3 regions of the Ruegeria sp. HKCCD6647-2 genome follow, and region 2 is predicted to be linked to each of the others. Evidence: riboswitches for the same ligand, from Rfam matches in the RefSeq annotation. Region 2 holds a riboswitch; each other region holds the start of a gene.

What was found. Region 2 has a riboswitch for cobalamin ahead of AC2TDJ_RS12835 (DUF1636 family protein). Riboswitches for the same ligand answer to the same signal wherever they lie in the genome.
Region 1: it holds a riboswitch for cobalamin, as region 2 does, so the genes downstream of both, AC2TDJ_RS12275 (CbtB domain-containing protein) here and AC2TDJ_RS12835 (DUF1636 family protein) in region 2, are expected to answer to the same signal.
Region 3: it holds a riboswitch for cobalamin, as region 2 does, so the genes downstream of both, AC2TDJ_RS08485 (hypothetical protein) here and AC2TDJ_RS12835 (DUF1636 family protein) in region 2, are expected to answer to the same signal.

Annotation. Positions count from the first base shown of each region.
Region 1 is NZ_JBWVBD010000004.1:166,007-169,198, forward strand. Features, by position in the region: gene cobA (uroporphyrinogen-III C-methyltransferase) at 1-111, shown strand, start outside; gene cobF (precorrin-6A synthase (deacetylating)) at 104-847, shown strand; cobalamin riboswitch at 891-1,097, shown strand; gene AC2TDJ_RS12275 (CbtB domain-containing protein) at 1,133-1,303, shown strand; gene AC2TDJ_RS12280 (CbtA family protein) at 1,308-2,006, shown strand; gene AC2TDJ_RS12285 (hypothetical protein) at 2,069-2,563, shown strand; gene AC2TDJ_RS12290 (DUF1636 family protein) at 2,560-2,904, opposite strand; gene AC2TDJ_RS12295 (DUF302 domain-containing protein) at 3,054-3,192, shown strand, end outside.
Region 2 is NZ_JBWVBD010000004.1:291,092-294,283, reverse strand. Features, by position in the region: gene AC2TDJ_RS12845 (ABC transporter substrate-binding protein) at 1-531, opposite strand, end outside; gene AC2TDJ_RS12840 (ABC transporter ATP-binding protein) at 550-1,335, opposite strand; gene AC2TDJ_RS12835 (DUF1636 family protein) at 1,332-1,688, opposite strand; cobalamin riboswitch at 1,791-1,998, opposite strand; gene AC2TDJ_RS12830 (xanthine dehydrogenase family protein molybdopterin-binding subunit) at 2,161-3,192, opposite strand, start outside.
Region 3 is NZ_JBWVBD010000002.1:505,841-509,032, reverse strand. Features, by position in the region: gene AC2TDJ_RS08495 (DNA polymerase III subunit gamma/tau) at 1-914, opposite strand, end outside; gene AC2TDJ_RS08490 (protein-tyrosine phosphatase family protein) at 1,053-1,556, shown strand; gene AC2TDJ_RS08485 (hypothetical protein) at 1,558-1,965, opposite strand; cobalamin riboswitch at 2,057-2,279, opposite strand; gene AC2TDJ_RS08480 (alpha/beta hydrolase family protein) at 2,445-3,192, shown strand, end outside.

The DNA of each region.
Region 1 (3,192 bases), 130 kb from region 2:
GTTCTGCATCGCTCTACCATCGGCGCATTGTCCGAAAAACTGAAAACCGAGATCGGTACGGCCCCTGCCCTGATCCTGTACGGCCCGTTGGCAGAGTTTGACGATGATTGAACTGAACCTCATTGGCATTGGCACCGGCAATCCCGATCATGTCACGTTTCAGGGCGCGCAGGCGATCCGAGAGGCAGATCTGATCCTGATTCCCCGCAAAGGTGAAAACAAGGCGGATCTGGCTGGAATTCGGGAGCAGATCATCGCACAGGTCGCGGACAAGCCACCAAGAACCGCCTATTTCGACATCCCAAAACGACGGGCCGAAGATGGTTACCTTCGCGGTGTGGATGAATGGCACGACGCGATAGCCGAACGCTGGCGTGACGCGATTGACGCCCACCCAGAGGCTCGCACCGTCGCCTTGCTGATCTGGGGTGATCCTTCGCTCTACGACAGTTCGCTTCGGATCGCCTCGCGCCTCGACCCACAGCCGAAAACGCGCGTGGTTCCCGGCATAACAGCATTGCAGGCGCTGACGGCCGCGCATGCCGTTCCGATCAACGACATTGGCGCGCCCTATGTGGTGACAACAGGTCGGCGTTTGCGAGACGGAGGGTGGCCGGACGCTGCTTCGAAAGTGGCTGTCATGCTGGATGGAGAATGCTCTTTCCAATGCCTCGATATGGCCCAATTCGACATCTGGTGGGGCGCTTACGTGGGCATGGCGGAGGAGATTCTGATCAAGGGCCCGTTGGCCGACGTGGCGCACGAGATTCTTGAAATCCGCGCGCGGGCTCGGGCGGAACATGGTTGGATCATGGATATCTATCTGCTGAAAAAGCGCGGGATCTGACCGAAAACGTCGCATTTGGTCATTGCGTGCGCGAGCCCTTCACGGCTAAATGAAACTGTCTGGTCCTGCCGGAGACATCCGGATGCTAAGAGGGAATTTGGTGCGGCCTGCACGCAGGTCAAATCCAAAGCCGCCCCCGCGACTGTAAGCGGTGAGCCCCTGTTCAACCAGCCACTCCCGGTTCCGGGGGGAAGGCGAACAGAGGCACCGACCCGCGAGCCAGGAGACCTGCCAGGCGAAAATTGAAACACCGGCCGTCGGGTGCGGCGGCACAGGAGGATAAATATGACGACACAAACTCAAACGGCATCGGTCGCTCGCACAGGTGTACTTTCGGCTCTGTTCGCTGTTGCACTGGGTCTGGGCATCATCACCCTGACCGGCCATGTTCAGGCGGCTGCGCTGCATGACGCAGCGCATGACGTGCGCCACGCAACCGGCTTCCCCTGCCACTGAGACAATGTTCAGTCGCATTCTGACCAGCGCGTTGTTCGCTGGTGCTGCAGCGGGGCTGATTGCCGCTCTGCTGCAGCTTGCGTTTGTGCAACCGGTTCTGTTGCACGCCGAACTGTATGAATCGGGTGAGCTGGTTCATTTCGGAGCCGAAGCCGTCTCTGCCCACCCCGAGTTGCCGGGCATGTTCTCGGACCTGACCCGCGACGCGCTGAGCGTGATTTTCACGATGCTGACCTATACCGGCTATGCGCTGGTGCTGGTTGCGCTGATGTCGGTGACCGAAGGTCTTGGGCATACGGTCGATGGCCGCACCGGCGTTCTGTGGGGGCTTGCGGGCTTTGTCGCCTTTCACCTGGCGCCAGGCTTTACGCTGGCACCGGAAGTTCCCGGCGTTGCCGCGGCTGATGTCTATGCCCGGCAGGTCTGGTGGTTCGCAACGGTAGCCGCGGCGGGTGTTGCCATGTGGCTGATCGCCTTTGGCGGTAATCTCATCAGCTATGTTGTTGCTGCCGCGCTGCTGCTGGCCCCGCATGTGATCGGCGCACCGGAACCGGATGTCTTCACCGGGCCTGTTCCAACCGAAATCGGCGCGCTGTTCGCAGCACGCGCCTTTGGCATCGGTTTGGTGGCCTGGGTACTGGTTGGGTCTTTTGCCGGGTATTTCTGGCAGAGAGAAGCCAAGCACGCCGAAGCAAGCGCCTGATCGACTGCATGACGCGCCCGCCGGGCAAACCCCGGCGGGCTATTGTTTTTCAAGGATAAGAAATGTCCCGCTCACTTGCTCTGTTTGCAATTGGTCTGGTCTTTGGCGGAGGCGCTGGATTTGTGCTGGCCGCAGCCAATGGTGTCACTTTCGACGGTCATGACCATTCCGATCCTTCCCATCACGGCAGCGCCCATGCCGAGGCGATGGCGCACGACCATTCCACCGCCGTAAACCTGCCATCCGGTCCGAATGCACCCGGTTTGGAAATCGCGCTGACACAGGACCCGATGGCCGGCTGGAACCTGCACGTCATGCCTCAGAACTTCCGGTTCTCGCCGGAAAACGCATCGAAGGCTGACAATGACGGCGAGGGTCACGCCCATGTCTATGTGAATGGCGAGAAGCTGGCGCGCCTTTATGGCAACTGGATGCATATTCCCGACCTGCCGAAGGGTGAAGTCGAGGTTTCAGTTTCGCTGAACGCAAACAGCCACAGCCCGCTGACGGTCGAAAACGTACCGGTCAGCACTGCCGTCACGGTTCAGGTCAACTAAAGCGCCGGAACACGCGCACGCAGACACATCCGAAGACGCCCGCATGGCCGGGCGTCTTCAATCCAACCCGAGGGGCTGTCCAAAAACGCCCGACATGTTGCAGCGATGTCTTCTGCGTCAGCGACAGCATCAATCCCCGTGAAGACGTATGAAGCCATCCCCTGCCCCTGCAAAACCAGCGTGGTAGGGCTGTCGCAACCGCTGAAGCAGGCATGAGCTCCGACCTCGACCCTGTCGTCCAGCCCGATAATGGTCAACGCAGCTTGCACTGCCCGACGTTCAGCATCGCGATCGCGCGTGCCCGCACAGCTTTCACAGATCAGCAAACGAATCTTGTCCAACTTGGCCTCGTTCGGAAACGTTCACGCGTTTCTGCGGGTTTCGCGACTACAGAGCAAGCCTCTGTCGTGTTTTGATACACAGGAATGTGAGTGCACCACCTCGCAATTTCGGGCAACAATCACGCTACCGATCCAAGGGAGGCGCGGTCATGAAGGCATTGTTACCCGTTTTGTGTATGCTGACCGTTCCCACGCTGGCCCAAGAACCCTTGGCCGGATGGGCTGTCTACCCTACCGACAAGAGCTATGAGCAACTGGTGGACGCCACTAAGACTGCAGTGAAAGAAA
Region 2 (3,192 bases):
TTTCCAGCCGCTCACCAACGCCTCGGCCTTATCTTCGACATGCATGACCTTGCCCAGACGCAAAACATCATCGAACAGCAGGTTCATACTGGCTTCGGGGCGGTCCTTGTCCAGATGCACGCAGCTTTCGGACAGGATCATCGTCTTGATGCCAAACGGCTCAAGCGTGTCCGGGGTCACGTCGCCGCCGGGCTTCATGCCGTAATACCAGCCTGCAAAGAACAGGTCGGGTTCGACCGCCACGAGGTTTTCAACAGTTGGGTATTTCGGCGCAAGCTCTGGGATGTCACCGCGCAGCGTGTCGAATTCCGGGCTGGTCTTGTACCATCCGGTGATGCCGGTAAGGCCGACGATCTTGTCCTGCAGACCCAGTGCAAAGGCCATGTCGGTCATGTTCATGTCGTGCACGACCAGGCGTTCGGGTTGCGACTCAAACACAAGCGGCTCGCCGCAATTGTCGACGGTGACCTCATGCGCGGCAGCGCCGCCAGCCATGGCTGTCATCAGCGCCACAGACCAGATGTTCTTCATTTCAGAGTTTTCCTTTTCTTAAGTAGAAACAGTGGTTTTTCGGATATCCAATGCCGGGATCACGCGCCCTTCATGGTGAAAGCACAGGTAATCGACGCCGAATGTGTCGCGAACCCGTTCAGGGGTCAGCACTTCGGCGACCGGTCCAAAACCGGTCAGCCGTGCGGATTTCATCAACGCCACATGCGTGGCAAATTCCGGGATCATCACCAGATCGTGGACGATCATGACCACCGTTATGCCCAGTTCGGCAACCAGAGACAGCATGCGCCCCTTGGCGTCGGGATCGAGGTGGTTGGTGGGTTCGTCCAGAAACAGCAAGGACGGATTCTGAGCCAGCGCGCGGGCGATATGAGCTCTTTGACGTTCGCCTCCCGACAACACTGCCATGCGTTTGTCTGCCAATGCGCCGAGGCCCGTCAGGTCCAGAATTCTGGACAGCTCTGCTGCATGCTCCTCTGCTGAACGATCTGGCCAGATCGGAATCTGGCCCAAGGCGACGTAATCTCGCAAAAACAACCTGCCATCCGGAAGCTCCTGCTGGCTGACAACGGCGATCATGCGGGCCCGCTCTTTGGCGGGCATATGTTTGAGACTACGCCCATTGACCTGAACATCGCCCAAACCAATCTCAACGGTTCCGCACAACAGGTTCAGAAGAGTTGTCTTTCCTGCCCCATTTGGGCCGGCGATTGCCAGAATCGCACCCTCGTCCAGCTCGAACGAGGCGCCTTGCAGCAGCACGTCACCGTTGAGCGCATAGTATTCGAGATCACGCGCAGCCAGAAAGGTCGAGGTCGTCATGAGGGCTCCTCCAATCGGATCCGGGGCAAGCGAGAAAGAGTTTTTGAAAATAACGGGCGCGGTCGGTCCGTGGCGTTGGTCCACCCATCCACGCTGTCGCGATATTGGTGTGCAAACTCGGCCAGCGCTTCCACCTCTTGCGGCGTTTGAATGCTGCCGAAGAGGTATTGCGCTTTGTCGACAGCCTGAAACCCGACGGTCGTTGGCTGTGCGCAGCCCGCCATGCAAGCAACGGTGCGAACAGCAAATCCCTCAGGAAGCCTGCCAGTCAGCGCGTTTCGAATAGCGTCAACTGGCAATTCCCCGCCACAAGTCGAGCATATCAGAAGGAAATGATCAGGTGTCTCTGGCATTGCCCGCTCCGCTTGTTGCCAAGCGTGGACAGAAGGTGCCGTTCAGGTAAACACGTATCGAACGTGCCATCAAAGCCTCCTTCCAGGACGCCCCGCCCCGGGTTGGTTGAACATCTGATGGCAGGTCTCCTGACTTGCGGGTCGATGCTTGGCCATCCTTCCCGGTCTCAAGGACCAGTGGCTGTTTGGCGTCGCTCGCCGCTTACAGTTGCGGGGGCAGTCACGGAATTGGCGCCAAATGGCAGACCTCACCGTATTCCCTTTTCATCCCTTGGGTGGACCATCGGGAACCATCACGCGTTTGAGTGCCCGAGAACGCAGGTTGCGTCAATATGGAACTTTTGAAAACACGATTTGCTGGGTGGGAAGTAATCTGTGAACCGCCAGGCAGCTAATCGTACTGGTGCAACATTGGAAATAGGCGATTGGACCCCTGCGCCGATCTAAGAACCGACCGGCGCAGGGTTAGTTGTCATACGAAGCTGACGCCGCTGCTGATCATTGGCAATTCCGTCACCCGCGGACCGGTCGCGGCGATGGCGTTGGCCAGTGCCGGAGCGGACGGCGGGGTGCCGGGTTCACCAACTCCGGTGGGCATTTCGGCGGAAGGTACGATATGAACTTCGATTGCGCCGATATCGCCGATTCTCAACGGCTCGAAATCGGGAAAGTTGGACTGGTCTACGACACCATCCGTCAGGGTTATTTCGTCCCGCATCACATGACCGATACCATACCCGATGCCACCTTCCATCTGTGCCTTGATCACGTCCGGGTTGACTGCAAGTCCGCAGTCGATGGCGCAGGTTACCTTCTCGATCTTCACCCCGTCATCGGCGTTGCCGGATATTTCCACGACTTCGGCCGCGTAGCTGCCAAAGCTTTTGTGAACGGCAATGCCCTGGTTGCGTCCCTCGGGCGCGTTGCCCCAGTTGCCCTTTTCCGCCGCCAATTTTAGCACACCGGCCAATCGCTTCTGATCATTGCCGCTGCCTTCCAGCAGGGCCAGGCGGAACTCAACCGGATCGCGACCTGCGGCACGGGCGGCTTCGTCCATCATGGTCTCCATGACGTAGGCCGTGTGGGTATGTCCGACCGAGCGCCACCAGAGAACAGATGTGGCCTTTGCCACATCGCTTAGACCGATGAACTGCCCCGGGATTTGATAGGGGTTCTCGGTCACGCCTTCGACCGAGCTGTGGTCCACGCCGTTGTGCACGATCAGGCTTTCGAACGCGGTGCCTTTCATGATCGACTGGGCGGCGATGCGGTGATCCCAGCCGGCGATGTTTCCATTTGCGTCCAGACCCACACGCACTTTATGCGCCACGGCGGGGCGGTAGTACCCACCGGTGATGTCATCCTCACGCGACCAGACCAGTTTTACGGGTCGCGAGCGGTCGGTAATCGCAAAGGCAAGCGCGGCTTCGACCTGATAGTCCGCTGTTGGTGTTGCGCGCCGCCCAAATGAGCCGCCTGCGAACACCGTGTTGATACGGATCAT
Region 3 (3,192 bases), on a different contig from region 2:
ACCGACACCCAGTGGGTGATCTCGGCCAGATCGCGCAGAACGGCCAACGGATCCGCACCTTCGGCATATTGAGCGCCCAACTCGGTCAGGGCGCCCGCCGCATCCCCACGCAGGATCATGTCCATCAAGTCCAATACCCGGCCCCGATCGGCAAGCCCCAGCATGGCGCGGACCTGATCGGCGCTGGTTTCTCCTGCTCCATGGGAAATGGCCTGATCCAGCAGTGAGGTTGCGTCGCGTGCGGACCCTTCCGCAGCGCGGGTGATCAGGGCCAGCGCGTCCTCGGCAATCTGCGCACCTTCTGAATCCGCGATCTTACGCAAAAGGCCGATCATGTCTTCGGGTTCGATCCGGCGCAGATCAAATCGCTGGCACCGGGACAGAACCGTCACCGGAACCTTGCGAATCTCGGTTGTGGCGAAGATGAACTTCACATGCTCGGGCGGTTCTTCCAGCGTCTTGAGCAGCGCGTTGAACGCGCTGGTCGACAGCATGTGAACCTCGTCGATGATATAGATTTTGTAGCGGGCTGAAGCCGCGCGGTAGCGGACGCTGTCGATGATCTCGCGGATGTCGTTGACACCGGTGCGACTGGCAGCGTCCATCTCCATCACGTCGACATGGCGGCCTGCCATGATCGCTACGCAGTGTTCGCATTTTCCGCAGGGTTCGGTCGTGGGGCCGCCATTTCCGTCAGGACCGATGCAGTTCATGCCTTTCGCAATGATGCGGGCGGTCGTTGTCTTACCGGTCCCGCGAATGCCGGTCATGACGAAGGCCTGCGCGATCCGGTCCGCCTCGAACGCGTTTTTGAGCGTGCGCACCATGGCATCCTGGCCAACCAGGTCTGCAAAGGTTTCCGGGCGATACTTGCGGGCGAGAACCTGATAGGCGGGGCTGGGCGTGTCGGTCATGTCTGCTCTGGCGGATTCGAGTTACGCCGCAGCGTAGAGCGCCCCGACCTCCGCGTCCACCGCAGGGCGGAACGAAATTTGTTTTGAAAGTCGCCGGGTCGGGATAGAACCTGCCGGCAAGGTGAAATTGGAAACCCGATGGCTCAGTTTGAAATCTACGACTTGCCGCTTGGCGGCGGCACGTTGGCATTGTCACCCCTTCCGGGGCGCGGTGGAGACTACGCCGCCGATCTGGACACGCTCAGAAACTGGGCGCCGGACATCGTAATCTCTATGACCTCTGCGGCCGAGTTGACGCAAGGAGGAGCTGGAAGTTTTGGCCAGGACGTCAAAAGCAATGGGGTCCGGTGGGTTCATCTGCCCATCGAGGATTTCGGATCACCACCAGCCGAAATAGTCGAGCGATGGCCGGTAGTTAGCAAGACCGTGCTGAGGACTTTGTCGCACGGAGGTCGGGTCCTGGTGCATTGTCGTGGCGGGTGTGGTCGATCCGGAATGGTGGTTCTGCGATTGATGGTGGAAAACGGTGAAGCGCCCCAGGCGGCGCTGTCCCGACTACGCGCAATTCGCCCCTGTGCCGTCGAAACTGACGGGCAGATGCGCTGGGCCGTGGGAGCCGCCCGCGCACCTTATTCGCAATAGGTCAGGCCGTTGCGAAGGCTTCCGCCTGCACCGGATGGCTGGGCGCCAGTGCTACCGCTTCCAGTAATGCGCAGGGCGGGTTGCTGATCGCCTGAGAGGGCAGGGACGTCAGCTCTGTTCCAAACATCAGCTCGGCGTAATCATCCAACCTGTCAGAACTGGTTTCGGGATCCGCGCCGCAATAAATTCTCACCTGGTCAGGTCGCGCGCGAAAGCGGGCGGAACATCCTTGCGGGCAGTGTGTCAGGTCCGAACTGCCTTCGATTTCGAACTCATTCGTGGTCGAATGCCCTGCTGCTGCAACGGCTTGAACCATGGCGCGCGCCATGCGGGCGAGCGCGGGGCAGGTTTTGCCGGTGCGCTGGCAAATGGTAGCTGTGAATTGATGTGTCTCGGTCTTCCAGATCATGCTGCGCCCTCCGCGCGTGGGACGAAGGGTGAGAGATCGGGAAAGGCTGCAAACTGCGACCAAATCCCGCCCGGACACCCCGCCCGAGTTTCGGTTTCAAGTTCTGATGGCAGGTCTCCTGACTTGCGGGTCGCTGCTTTGCCGACCTTCCCAACCTTTCGGTCAGTGGTGTTTCGGCATCGCTCTCCGCTTACAGTTGCGGGGGCAGTCGCGGACTTGGTCCCAACCGGATCAACCGGGGTGGACCGCACCGCGTTCCCTTTTCATCCCGGCCATCGTGAGAGGGCGCGGGAACCATCACCGCATCGCTAGCGGTTGCAGTGTGGCCGAGTCAAGCAGATTGGCCATTCAATGGTTCGCGAGACTTTTTCAGCGCGGTAAGTGGACGTTTGGTCACCTTAATCCGGCCTTGACTCGGAGGGGTGGATAGGGCCGATTGAGCGAGTGAACTGATCGGTTCAGTTAGGGCTGGAGAACAGATGTTGGACGCTCGGTATACGGTGATTGCCGAAGATATTCGGTTCCCTTCGGGGCCGGCCATGCTGTCGGGGCGTTTGTATTTACCGCATTCCGACCCGCAAACCGTTGTTGTGCTGAACAGCGCGACCGGGGTGCCAAGGGATTATTATCGGCATTTCGCGCAGTGGCTTGCAGCCGAACGGGGTATGGCCTGTCTGACATATGATTATCGGGATTTCGGCCATTCCCTTTCGGGCCGATTGAAGGAATCGACAGTCACAATGGCAGATTGGGCACTGGTCGATATGCCCGCGGCCCGGGCCGAGATGCGACGACGGTTTCCGAACGCGCAACACTGGACAATCGGCCACTCGGTCGGTGGAATGCTCGGTCCTTTGCAGCCGGATATCGAGATGATCGACCGAATGATCTGCGTTTGCTCGGGCTTGGTCACGTTGTCAGATCACCCGTGGCCCTATCGCGGGCTGGCCGGGTTGTTCTGGTATGGCCACGCGCCGTTGGCCGTGCATATGCTGGGCTATCTGCCCGGCAAGGCGCTTGGCTTCGGCTCGGATCTTCCGCCGCAAGTGTATTGGCAGTGGCGCAAGTGGTGCACATCACCATCCAGCTATGTGCCCGAGACCGGTTCCAGCCTGCCCGCGGTGGATTGGTCCCGGGCCGGAGGACCGGTTGATCTGTTCGCATTCACCGACGATCAAATGGTTCCGCCCAACGCGGTCTGGAGGCTGGCTGATCTTTATGGACCAG